4 regions of the Kluyvera sp. 142486 genome follow, and region 2 is predicted to be linked to each of the others. Evidence: predicted binding sites of a transcription regulator. Region 2 holds the regulator's gene; each other region holds the start of a gene.
What was found. The regulator PurR, encoded in region 2, represses purine synthesis genes. The targets are predictions, from matches to a motif close to CANGCAAACGTTTGCNTG.
Positions count from the first base shown of each region.

Region 1: a site for PurR is predicted at 1,768-1,785, ahead of cvpA (colicin V production protein). Genes of this name have one in related genera too.
Region 3: a site for PurR is predicted at 1,267-1,284, ahead of pyrC (dihydroorotase). Genes of this name have one in related genera too.
Region 4: a site for PurR is predicted at 1,391-1,408, ahead of purL (phosphoribosylformylglycinamidine synthase). Genes of this name have one in related genera too.

Region 1 is NZ_JBKHUI010000007.1:165,729-168,877, forward strand. Features, by position in the region: gene folC (bifunctional tetrahydrofolate synthase/dihydrofolate synthase) at 1-951, shown strand, start outside; gene dedD (cell division protein DedD) at 941-1,618, shown strand; gene cvpA (colicin V production protein) at 1,840-2,328, shown strand; gene purF (amidophosphoribosyltransferase) at 2,362-3,149, shown strand, end outside.
Region 2 is NZ_JBKHUI010000001.1:305,576-308,724, forward strand. Features, by position in the region: gene ACLGE8_RS01515 (MFS transporter) at 1-549, opposite strand, end outside; gene ACLGE8_RS01520 (YnhF family membrane protein) at 710-799, opposite strand; gene purR (HTH-type transcriptional repressor PurR) at 1,094-2,119, shown strand; gene punR (DNA-binding transcriptional activator PunR) at 2,138-3,049, opposite strand.
Region 3 is NZ_JBKHUI010000012.1:81,188-84,336, reverse strand. Features, by position in the region: gene dinI (DNA damage-inducible protein I) at 1-95, opposite strand, end outside; gene pyrC (dihydroorotase) at 167-1,213, opposite strand; gene ACLGE8_RS14455 (lipoprotein) at 1,377-1,937, opposite strand; gene tatA (Sec-independent protein translocase subunit TatA) at 2,123-2,350, opposite strand; gene rimJ (ribosomal protein S5-alanine N-acetyltransferase) at 2,703-3,149, shown strand, end outside.
Region 4 is NZ_JBKHUI010000020.1:63,630-66,778, forward strand. Features, by position in the region: gene purL (phosphoribosylformylglycinamidine synthase) at 1-1,315, opposite strand, end outside; gene mltF (membrane-bound lytic murein transglycosylase MltF) at 1,561-3,108, shown strand; gene tadA (tRNA adenosine(34) deaminase TadA) at 3,105-3,149, opposite strand, start outside.

The DNA.
Region 1 (3,149 bases), on a different contig from region 2:
GCCTCATTCGCGGCGATTGAAACCGGACGTGGTGATACCTCACTGACCTATTTCGAATACGGCACGCTGTCGGCGCTGTGGCTGTTTAAGCAAGCAAAGCTCGACGTTGTGATTCTGGAAGTGGGCTTAGGCGGTCGCCTTGATGCCACGAACATCGTTGATGCTAACGTCGCCGTGGTAACCAGTATTGCGCTGGACCATACCGACTGGCTGGGGCCGGACCGTGAAAGCATTGGCCGTGAGAAAGCGGGCGTGTTCCGTGCTAATCGCCCTGCGGTGGTTGGTGAGCCGGATATGCCGCACACCATTGCCGACGTAGCACATGAAAAAGGCGCACTGCTGCTGCAGCGTAACGTTGACTGGCGCTACACCGTTGAAGACGAAAGCTGGACCTTTAGCGACGCTCAGGGCGAGCTGCGTAATCTGCCGTTGCCAAACGTGCCGCAGCCTAACGCCGCCACGGCGCTTGCCGCGCTGCGCGCCAGTGGGCTTGAAGTGAGTGAAGCGGTGATCCGTGAAGGCATCGCCAGCGCGATTCTGCCGGGCCGTTTCCAGACTATCCAACTTGAGCCATGCGTTATCCTTGATGTCGCGCATAACCCGCACGCCGCAGCCTATCTTGCCGGGCGTCTCAAATCGTTGCCGAAAACTGGGCGAGTGCTGGCGGTTATTGGTATGCTGCATGATAAGGACATCGCCGGTACGCTGGCGTGTCTGGAGGACGTTGTGGATAGCTGGTACTGTGCGCCGCTCGAAGGACCTCGCGGCGCCACGGCGGAACAGCTGCGCGAGCATCTGCGCGCAGGGGCCGTCTTTACCAGCGTCGAGCAGGCGTGGCATGCCGCCATGGCTGGCGCAGCGCCCGAAGATACGGTGCTGGTGTGTGGATCGTTCCACACGGTAGCGCATGTGATGGAAGCGTTGGACGCGGGGAGTGCCGGTGGCAAGTAAGTTTCAAAACCGTCTCGTCGGGACGATAGTATTAGTTGCGCTGGGGGTCATTGTGCTGCCAGGGCTGCTTGACGGGCAAAAAAAGCATTATCAGGATGAGTTCGCGGCGATTCCGCTGGTGCCAAAACCGGGCGACCGTGATGAACCTGACATGCTACCGACGGCAACGCAGGCATTGCCTGCTCAGCCGCCTGAAGGGGCGGCGGAAGAGGTGAGGGCAGGCGATGCTGCAGCGCCGTCGCTGGACTCCAGCCGTCTGGCCGTTAATGGCAACGGCGATCTCGAACAGATCCCGCCGGCCGCCGAACTGCCGAAGCCAAAACCAGTAGAAAAACCGAAACCAAAACCGCAGCCTGTTGCTGAACAGGTCGCGGCAACGACGCCACCGCCGAAAGCCGCGCCGGAAGAGAAACCGGCACCGGTAGGTAAAGCGTACGTGGTGCAACTTGGTGCATTGAAGAATGCGGATAAGGTGAACGAAATTGTGGCGAGTCTGCGTGGTGCGGGATATCACGCCTACACGTCGCCTTCGACGCCTGTTCAGGGTAAAATCACCCGTATTCTGGTCGGCCCGGATGCCTCGAAAGATAAGCTGAAAGGTTCACTTGCTGAACTGAATCGGTTGTCGGGGCTCAGCGGTGTGGTGATGGGATATACGCCGAACTAAGGCGTAGGTTTTCCCCTCACCCCGGCCCCCTCTCCCAGGGGAGAGGGGGAGGGTGAGGGGTGTTGAACAACGCCTAAAACGACCAAAAAACGATGGCGTTGAATATTTTTTCAGCGCCATTTTTTATTTACGCCGGGGAAGGAAATCCCTACGCAAACGTTTTCTTTTTCTGTTAGAATGCGCCCGAACTGGATGACAGGGCGTAAAATCGTGGGACATATATGGTCTGGATTGATTACGCCATTATCGCGGTGCTGGGCTTATCTTGCTTGGTGAGCCTCATCCGCGGCTTTGTTCGTGAAGCATTATCGTTGGTGACATGGGGCTGTGCCTTCTACGTTGCCAGCCATTACTACACTGACCTGTCAGTCTGGTTTACGGGCTTTGAGGACGAACGGGTTCGAAATGGGATTGCTATTGCGGCGCTGTTCATCGCGACGCTCATCGTCGGCGCTATCGTCAACTTTGTGATAGGCCAACTGGTGGAAAAGACCGGTCTGTCGGGTACAGACAGGGTATTGGGGATCTGCTTCGGCGCATTACGTGGGGTGCTGATTATCGCCGCTATCTTGTTCTTCCTTGACACCTTTACCGGGATGGCCAAAAGCGATGACTGGCAGCATTCGCAGTTTATTCCCTATTTCTCACCGGTTATCAGATGGTTTTTTGAATACCTTCAAAGCTCGTCAAGTTTCTTGCCCAAAGTATAAGCTTTGGGTCGTTGCTTAACGAGGAAAAGACGTATGTGCGGTATTGTCGGTATCGCCGGTGTCATGCCGGTAAACCAGTCGATTTATGATGCGCTAACGGTGCTGCAGCACCGTGGACAGGATGCCGCTGGCATCATCACCATTGATGCCAACAACTGCTTCCGCTTGCGTAAAGCGAACGGTCTGGTGAGCGATGTCTTTGAAGCCCGCCACATGCAGCGTATGCAGGGCAACATGGGTATTGGCCACGTGCGTTACCCAACGGCGGGCAGCTCCAGCGCCTCTGAGGCCCAGCCTTTTTACGTCAACTCCCCGTACGGCATTACGCTGGCGCATAACGGTAACCTGACCAATGCGCACGAGTTACGTCAAAAGCTGTTTGAAGAAAAACGCCGCCACATCAACACCACCTCCGATTCTGAAATCCTGCTCAATATCTTCGCGAGCGAGCTGGATAACTTCCGTCATTACCCGCTGGAAGCCGACAACATCTTCGCGGCTATTGCCGCCACCAACCGCCAGATTCGCGGTGCGTATGCCTGCGTCGCGATGATTATCGGCCACGGCATGGTGGCTTTCCGTGACCCGAACGGTATTCGTCCGCTGGTGCTGGGCAAGCGTGATATTGGCGACGGTCGCACCGAATATATGGTGGCCTCCGAAAGCGTGGCGCTGGACACCCTCGGCTTTGAATTCCTGCGCGACGTTGCGCCGGGCGAGGCGGTCTACATCACCGAAAACGGCCAGCTGTTCACCCGTCAGTGCGCTGACAACCCGGTGAGCAACCCGTGCCTGTTCGAGTACGTCTACTTCGCGCGTCC
Region 2 (3,149 bases):
GCCCTTCGGCAGAGAGAACCACAGCCCCAGAATGGCAATAATGCCAAGCCCTGCCGTTGCCAGGAAAGACATCCGCCAGCCAATGGTTTCGCCAAGCCAGGTTGCCGCCGGCACGCCACCAATATTGGCAATGGTCAGCCCCATAAACATGGTTGCCACGGCGCTGGCCTGCTTATGCTTCGGCACCACGCTTGCAGCAACAACGGAGCCAAGGCCGAAGAATGCGCCGTGGTTAAGGCTGGTGATAATACGTGACAGCATCAGGGTGGTGTAGTCCGGCGCCATCGCCGAAAGCACGTTGCCGAGGGTAAAAATGGCCATCAGGAAGATCAGGGCGTTTCGACGGGCACGATGTGAAAGCAGCAGCGTCATCAGCGGCGCACCAACCATCACCCCTACGGCATAGGCGCTGATCAGCATCCCGGCTGCGGGAATGGAGACGTCCACACCTTTTGCAATCACCGGCAGGAGACCCATTGGGGAGAATTCGGTCGTCCCGATGCCAAAGGCCCCAATGGCTAACGCCAGTAAGGGAAAGTTAATTTTCATGCAAATGCTCCGGTTAGCCGCACGACAGACGCGGCATGTCGATAATGGGCAAAAGCATGACATCAATCACATAAAAACAGAAGTGTACAAAACAGCAAAAGATTATTGCTAAATGGGTAACAATCAGACAGGAGGGAGCGAGTGCCCCCTCGCAGAGGAATTAATGCAGTACAGCAGTCAAACCTGCGGCAACGATCAGCGCAAGGGTAATGACGGTGGTGGTGAGTGACATCTTAAGTTCGGTACTCATCAACTTTTCTCCTTTTTATCGCTACAGCAAAACTGAGCTAGCTCATTTTTACACAGTATTGCGCAAAAATCTTCACAGATTTAGCAGGATGTTTGTTTTTACTCTTCCACTTTGCGTCAGGATAAGTCAAAATTCGACGCTTATTTATAAGCGTACCGGCCATTGACCCCCTCCTGTCGTCCTGTATCGTTTTCCCGGCGAATCGCAATCCACAAAATTGCGTCAGGGTGTGTGAAGGCAAACGTTTTCCTTTCGATTTTATCAGGGGCAGGCCAGGGTCTGGAGTGAGATGGAATGGCAACTATTAAAGATGTAGCGAAGCGCGCAAACGTTTCCACTACAACCGTATCACATGTAATTAACAAAACGCGTTTTGTCGCCGAGGAGACGCGTGAAGCCGTCTGGGCGGCGATCAAAGAGTTGCACTACTCTCCGAGCGCCGTTGCCCGCAGCCTGAAGGTGAACCACACCAAATCGATTGGTTTGCTGGCAACCAGCAGCGAAGCGGCCTACTTTGCCGAAATTATCGAAGCCGTTGAGAAAAACTGCTTTGAGAAAGGTTATACCCTGATTCTGGGCAACGCCTGGAACAACCTGGAAAAACAGCGCGCCTACCTGTCGATGATGGCGCAAAAGCGCGTGGATGGCCTGCTGGTCATGTGCTCCGAATATCCGGAATCCCTGTTGACGATGCTCGAAGAGTACCGACACATCCCGATGGTGGTGATGGACTGGGGCGAAGCCAAAGCGGACTTCACCGACTCGGTTATCGATAACGCCTTTGAAGGCGGCTATATCGCCGGTCGTTACCTGATTGAGCGCGGTCATCGCGATATCGGCGTCATCCCTGGCCCACTAGAGCGCAACACCGGCGCAGGTCGTCTGGCGGGCTTTATGAAAGCGATGGAAGAAGCGCAGATCAACGTACCAAAGAACTGGATTGTGCAGGGCGACTTCGAGCCAGAATCGGGTTATCGCGCAATGCAGCAGATCCTGTCCCAGCAGCCGCGCCCTACCGCTATCTTCTGCGGTGGTGACATTATGGCGATGGGCGCACTGTGCGCCGCGGATGAGATGGGTCTGCGCGTGCCGCAGGACATTTCGCTGATCGGCTATGATAACGTGCGCAACTCACGTTTCTTCACCCCGGCGCTGACGACCATCCACCAGCCGAAAGATTCGCTTGGTGAGACGGCGTTTAACATGCTGATGGACCGTATCGTCAGCAAGCGAGAAACCTCGCAGTCGATTGAGGTGCATCCGCGCCTTATCGAACGTCGCTCCGTGGCCGACGGCCCGTTCCGCGACTATCGCCGCTAAGCGTTACCCACGGACACCCTACTCGGGTGTCCGCAGCCATTCCTCATTTAACGTCTCGCTATCCCCCAGATATTCCAGCAGCCAGCTTAACGCCGGCGACGCTTCGCTTTGCTGCCACGTCAGGCAACAGGCGGCATCCGGGAAGGGGTTCTCAAGCTGTAGCGCCACCCATGCCCCGCTATCCAGCCATGGCTGCGCCAGATGCCCCGGCACCATCGCCGCACAAAGCCCCGCCGAGATACAGGTTTCCGATGAGGCCCAGTCCGGCACCACCACTCGCTTCTGGTTATCGAGCAGCCAGGTCGTTCGCTTCGGTAACGATCGCGAGGTATCTTCACGCACCAGCGACGGCCAGTTGCGCAACACATCATCGCTGAGCGGGCCTTCCATCTGTGCCAGCGGATGGGTACTCGCCACCACGCAGTGCCAGTTGAGCATCCCCATATCGCGGAACGCGAAGCGACCACCGACCGGGATCGCCTGGGTGGCGCCAATCGCCAACTCTACGCGACCATCGGCCAGCGCATCCCAAACGCCGTTGAACACTTCCTGGTAAACAATCAACTCCACGTCGCTAAAGTGACGGTAGAAATCGACAATCAACTGCCGGGTTCGCTGCGGCTTCACGATATTATCGACGGCAATCGCCAACTGCCCTCGCCAGCCGTTGGCGATTTGCTGGCACTGCTGACGGGTGATCTGCATTTTTTTGATAACAGACCTGCCCTCTTTCAAAAACCAGGCTCCAGCCGGGGTAAGTTCAACGTCCCGATGACGACGTCCGAACAGCGGTACTGCCAACCATTCTTCAAGTTGACGCACCGTATAGCTGACCGCAGAAGGCACGCGATGAAGCTCCTGCGCCGCAGCGCTAAAGCTGCCGTTGCGCGCCACCGCATCAACCACCTCCAGAGAATATTCAGACCACATTTTATGCCTTCAAATATTTTGAATCCATGACTCAAATATTAGCGTTTCACAAGCCGTTATGCACTCTCTACACTCAGCGGCATCGTTTATTCATGATAAA
Region 3 (3,149 bases), on a different contig from region 2:
TGGTCGTTAATACGGCGGGAAAGTTCGTCTGCCAGCGCGTCTAGTGCGCCTGCAGGCAGTGCAGTTGTTTTTGCAACGGTAACTTCAATACGCATAATTGCCCCCTGTGTAATATACTGTATATTTATACAGTTACCTTGGACTTTTTACAACAGGGGGCACGAAATTATTTTTTCACCGTCCAGCGCAGCGTTTCGCCGGCCAGGAACGGCACCAGCGTATCGTCGCTGAGCGCGATGGTTTCGGCAACCTGGCTCTCTTCACGCACCAGCTCGACAACATCGTCGTTCACCGGCAGGCCATAGAAGCGCGGGCCGTTCAGCGAGCAGAAAGCTTCGAAGTGCTCCAGCGCGTTCATCTCTTCAAATACGGTAGCGTAGCTTCCCAGCGCTGTTGGAGCGTTGAAGCAGCCTGCGCAGCCGCAGCTAGCCTCTTTACGGTGACGGGCGTGCGGTGCGGAGTCGGTACCGAGGAAGGCGCGGGTAAAGCCGCTGGCAACCAGTTCACGCAGCGCCTGCTGATGGATATTACGCTTAAGGATTGGCAGGCAGTAGAGGTGCGGGCGCACGCCGCCAACCAGCATGTGGTTGCGGTTGAACATCAGGTGCTGAGGCGTAATGGTGGCGGCAATCAGTTCATTGCCGTCACGCACGTACTCTGCTGCATCTTTGGTGGTGATGTGCTCGAAGACCACCTTCAGGCCCGGCAGACGTTTACGCAAAGGCTCCATCACGGTGTCGATAAAGCGCGCTTCGCGGTCAAAGATATCAATCTCGGCATGGGTCACTTCGCCGTGCACCAGCAGCGGCATCCCCAGTTTTTCCATGCGCTCAAGCACCGGCATAATCGCATCGGTGCTGGTCACGCCGTGACTGGAGTTGGTGGTGGCATTCGCTGGGTACAGTTTTGCTGCGGTGAATACGCCTTCGTTAAAACCGCGCTCCAGCTCGTTCGGGTCGAGGGTGTCGGTCAGGTAGCAGGTCATCAGCGGCGTGAAGTTGTGCCCGGCTGGCACAGCGTCAAGGATGCGCTGGCGGTAGGCGATAGCCGCATCCACGGTGGTAATTGGCGGAACCAGGTTCGGCATGATAATTGCGCGGCCATACAGCTCACTGGTATACGGGACAACCGTTTTCAGCATCTCGCCATCACGAAGATGGATATGCCAGTCGTCTGGGCGGCGAATTTTCAGAACTTGCGGTAATGCGGTCATTTGAGGCTCCGGCTGGTGGGATATCAGTCATTTTTTGCCGGGCACTAAGGATAAGCGTAAACGTTTTCCTTTGCATCCTTTTCCGTAAAAATTGTTTGCAAAGAGGGCTGGCGTGCGGCCTCTCCCCAGCGGGGAGAGGTACTTAATGATGTGTGATGGGAAATTAGTCCGTGAACGGGATAATAATTTCGCCAGGTTTAACCTCAATGCCCTTGGCGAATTTCTTCGCCAATGCTTCACCCTGGCTAGCATCTTCTTTCAGCACGTAGGCCGGCTGTTTGTTGAAGTAGGTGCGCAACGACTGGTTGAGGTAAGGGATCAGCGTCTGTACCACCGTCTGCATTTTCTCCGGCGTTACTTTCGCATCCTGGATCTCCATTTCCTGAAGATAGATGGCGCCTTGTTCTTTATTGAACACCGGCAGTGCTTTCAGCGTCAGGGCAATATTCGCTTTCTGGCTGCCGAAGAGGGAGTTCATATCCAACTTGGCATCGCCGCTCAGCGTGACTTTATTCGGCTCTTCGCGACCAATCGCGCTGGAGAGGTTGCTCAGGACGATATGGGCATCGGCGACGCCGGGCACTCCAATATCTTTCGAGAAATTATTCCGCTTCTGTAACGCCTGGTTAATCTCCTGCTCGCTAACGGAATATTGCGTGAGTTGATTACAGCCAACCACCAGGCCGCTGACGATCAGTGCGGCAATAACAAACAATTTTTTCATGAGGTTCCTCAAGGTAAAGCGTTCGGTGCATCCTGACATAAAGCAGCATACCCTGTTAGTAGAACTCTGACAGCGGAAAATGCTGAAAGTGCCGTGGCGTAGGCGCTGGAGGCCACACCGTGGGCGGATTTTACGACGGAACCTTTACCTGTAGCTTCATTGAGCGGCCTTTATGCGGTGTAATCTCAGGCCCGTTTTTGTTTGGCGTCAGTGGCCTCAGCATTCCCCTGTGTGGTTTTCTCATTGAGAAAATCGGCATCATTTTCAGCATGATTGTCATCGTTCATCGCTTTTTTAAACCCTTTCAGCGCCGCACCAAAATCGGAGCCCAAAGAGGCAAGTTTTTTGGTACCGAATAACAGCACAACAAGAACGACAATTACTAACAGTTTGGTGACGCTAATTTCGCCCATCATGGCACCTTAATAGAAAAAACAGAGAGAATAACCGTCGGCGTAATGAACCGGTCGCCTGAGTATTTGGGATGCGAATTTTCGCAAACCCAAGATTAATTTATTTGTCTCTTAATGGCATTGATTTCGCACCGTTCGTCTTTATGCATGAGGGCGCGTAATGTCACGACTCGTGATAAAGAGAGGATCGCGGTAACATCTTCATTTTGCCGGACTATCTCACTTTTTCATGTATTGCCAGCGATAGGGCTTTTTTATCACAATGCATCATGACAGATTGTTGTTTTCATTGACCGCCGTGGGCAGGTAGAGTGAGACGACCAGGGTATACGTTGGGTACAGGAGTAGTGAGATGTTTGGCTATCGCAGTAATGTGCCGAAAGTTCGGTTGACCACCGACCGGCTGGTGGTGCGTCTGATTCACGACCGGGACGCCTGGCGTCTGGCGGATTATTACGCCGAGAATCGGCAGTTTTTAAAACCCTGGGAACCCATCCGAGATGACAGCCACTGCTATCCGTCCGGCTGGCAGGCGCGGCTATCGATGATTAATGAGTTTCATAAGCAGGGAACCGCGTTTTATTTCGCGCTGCTCGACCCGGAAGAGAAAGAGATCATCGGCGTGGCGAACTTTTCCAACGTGGTGCGCGGCTCGTTTCATGCCTGCTATCTCGGCTACTCCATCGGCCAGAAATGGCAGGGGCAGGGGATGATGTATGAAGCGCTGACCAGCGCGATTCGCTATATGCAGCGCACTCAACATATTCACCGCATTATGGCCAACTACATGCCGCATAAT
Region 4 (3,149 bases), on a different contig from region 2:
GGACGATCAGCTTCGCCCCCACCACGATCTCACCTTTCTGAACGTGATCGGCGCGGATGTTGCCGATCCCGCCTGCCAGCATGATCGGTTTGTGATAGCCGCGCAGCTCTTCGCCGTTGTGGCTATTCACTTTTTCTTCGTAGGTACGGAAGTAGCCGGTCAGCGCCGGGCGGCCAAATTCGTTGTTGAACGCCGCGCCGCCCAACGGGCCGTCGGTCATGATGTCCAGCGCGGTGACGATACGATCCGGCTTGCCAAAATCTTCTTCCCACGGCTGCTCAAAGCCAGGAATACGCAGGTTGGACACGGAGAAGCCCACCAGACCCGCTTTTGGCTTCGCACCGCGACCGGTTGCGCCTTCGTCGCGAATTTCACCGCCGGAGCCGGTTGCCGCACCCGGCCATGGAGAGATAGCCGTCGGGTGGTTATGGGTTTCTACCTTCATCAGGATATGCGCAGGCTCCTGATGGAAATCGTAGCGGCCGGTTTTGTGGTCAGCAAAGTAGCGGCCCACTTCAGAGCCTTCCATCACTGCAGCGTTGTCTTTATAGGCAGACAGCACATGATCCGGCGTGGTTTCGAAGGTGTTTTTGATCATCTTAAACAGCGACTTCGGCTGCTGTTTACCGTCGATAATCCAATCGGCGTTAAAAATCTTGTGACGACAGTGCTCGGAGTTCGCCTGAGCAAACATATAGAGTTCGATGTCGTTCGGGTTGCGACCCAGTTTGGTAAACGCATCCTGCAGGTAGTCAATTTCGTCGTCCGCCAGCGCCAGGCCCAGACGAATGTTGGCATCAATCAGCGCCTGACGACCCTGCCCCAACAGATCCACGCTGGCAACCGGTGCCGGCTGATGATGGGCAAACAGTTTTTCGGCGTCCTGCAGCGAATCAAATACGCTCTCCATCATGCGGTCGTGTAGTTCAGCTGCCACGGCGCTGACCTGCTCGGCGGTCAGACTGGCAGCATCAACGTAGTACGCCACGCCGCGCTCAAGGCGCAGAACCTGCGAGAGACCGCAATTATGGGCGATGTCGGTTGCTTTTGAAGACCAAGGGGAGATGGTGCCAGGGCGGGGGGTGACGAGCAGCAGTTTACCGGTAGGGTTATGGCTGTTGAGGCTTGGGCCATACTGCAACAGTCGCTCAAGTCGGGCTCGCTCTTCTTTATTAAGCGGCGCGTCCAGGTCAGCAAAATGGACATACTCGGCGTAAATGTTGCTTACCGGGAGGTTGGCTGCCTGAAACCGCGTCAGCAGTTTGTTAATACGAAATGCAGACAGTGCAGGCGAACCACGCAGAATTTCCATCATAAGTCTCTCGTCTTCTCAGCTTTCAGTGTGCGCAATGGGGGAGAACGGGCGCTATTATAGAGAATCCTGCGCCCAGACGAAACCGTTTGCGTCGAAATAAAAACATCTCTTTTCTTTATCAATAGATGTGACGTATCTCTCGAATAAGTTGCCAACTGGCGCAATGTTAAGCAAAATGCCGCTCATTCTGTCATAACGCTTTAGATTATCTGGAACAACCTCTGGCAACGCAGTGAATTAACTATTTGAAAAAGTTAAAGATTAATTACCTGCTTATTGGCTTTGTGACGTTGCTGCTCGCAGCGGCGCTCTGGCCCTCTCTTCCCTGGTTTGGCAAACCAGAGAATCGCATCGCCGCTATCAAAGAGCGGGGGGAGCTGCGCATCAGTACCGTGCAATCTCCGCTGACCTACACCGTCGTCAATAATAAGGACTACGGGCTCGATTATGAGCTCGCCCAGCAGTTCGCCGACTATCTGGGCGTAAAGCTAAAAATTACGGTGCGACAGAACATCAGCCAGCTATTTGACGATCTCGATAACGGCAGCGCCGACATGCTGGCCGCCGGTCTGGTCTATAACAGCGAGCGCGTGAAAAACTACCAGGCGGGGCCGACCTACTATTCGGTATCGCAACAGCTGGTGTATCGCGTTGGTAATACGCGTCCACGCAGCCTCAGCAGCGTCTCCGCAGACCAGCTCACCATTGCCCCAGGCCAGGTGGTCATCAGCGATCTACAAAACCTACAGGCAAACAAATACCCGGACCTCAGTTGGACCGTCGATGACAAACGCAGCTCCGCCGATCTGATGCAGGCGGTGATCGACGGCAAGCTTGATTACACCATCGCCGATTCGGTGGCAATTGGTCTGTTCCAGCGCGTTCATCCTGAGCTGGCGGTTGCCCTCGACGTGACCGATGAGCAGCCGGTGACCTGGTTTAGCCTGCAGGACGATGACAATACGCTTTCCGCTGCCATGCTCGACTTCTTCGACAACATTAATGAAGACGGCACCCTTGCCCGCCTGGAAGAGAAGTACCTCGGCCACGGCGACGACTTCGATTATGTCGATACCCGCACCTTCCTGCGCGCGGTAGATAATACGCTGCCGGATCTGCAGCCGCTGTTCGAGAAATACGCCAGCGAAATCGACTGGAAGCTGCTGGCCGCTATTTCTTATCAGGAGTCCCACTGGGACCCGCTCGCTACATCCCCTACCGGGGTGCGTGGCCTGATGATGCTGACCAAAAATACCGCCCAGAGTCTGGGGTTGAGCGACCGTACCGATGCCGAGCAGAGCATTAGCGGAGGGATGCGCTACCTGCAGGATATGATGAGCAAAGTGCCCGATAGCGTGCCGCAGGAAGAGCGGATCTGGTTTGCGCTGGCGGCCTATAACATGGGCTACGCCCATATGCTGGATGCCCGCGCCCTCACCGCCAAACAGAAGGGTAACCCCGACAGCTGGGCTGACGTGAAGCAGCGCCTGCCGCTACTGAGCCAGAAACCGTGGTACAGCAAACTCACCTACGGCTATGCCCGTGGGCATGAAGCCTACGCTTACGTCGAAAATATCCGTAAATATCAGATAAGCCTGGTGGGGTATTTACAAGAGAAAGAGAAAAAAGCGACGGAAGAGATGGCGATTGCGCAAGCCTATCCGGCCGTCTCGCCGAATGAGCTCCAGCACAGTGAAAATCACATGGGGATTTTTTCATTCCTGCGCCGGGATGACCGCGAAGACAGCGACGACAGCGATTCGCCGCTGCTGCGCTTCACCTCGAAAAACTAAGCGTCTTTTCCCGCCTGTCTTAACGCTTTTTTCTGCTGCCG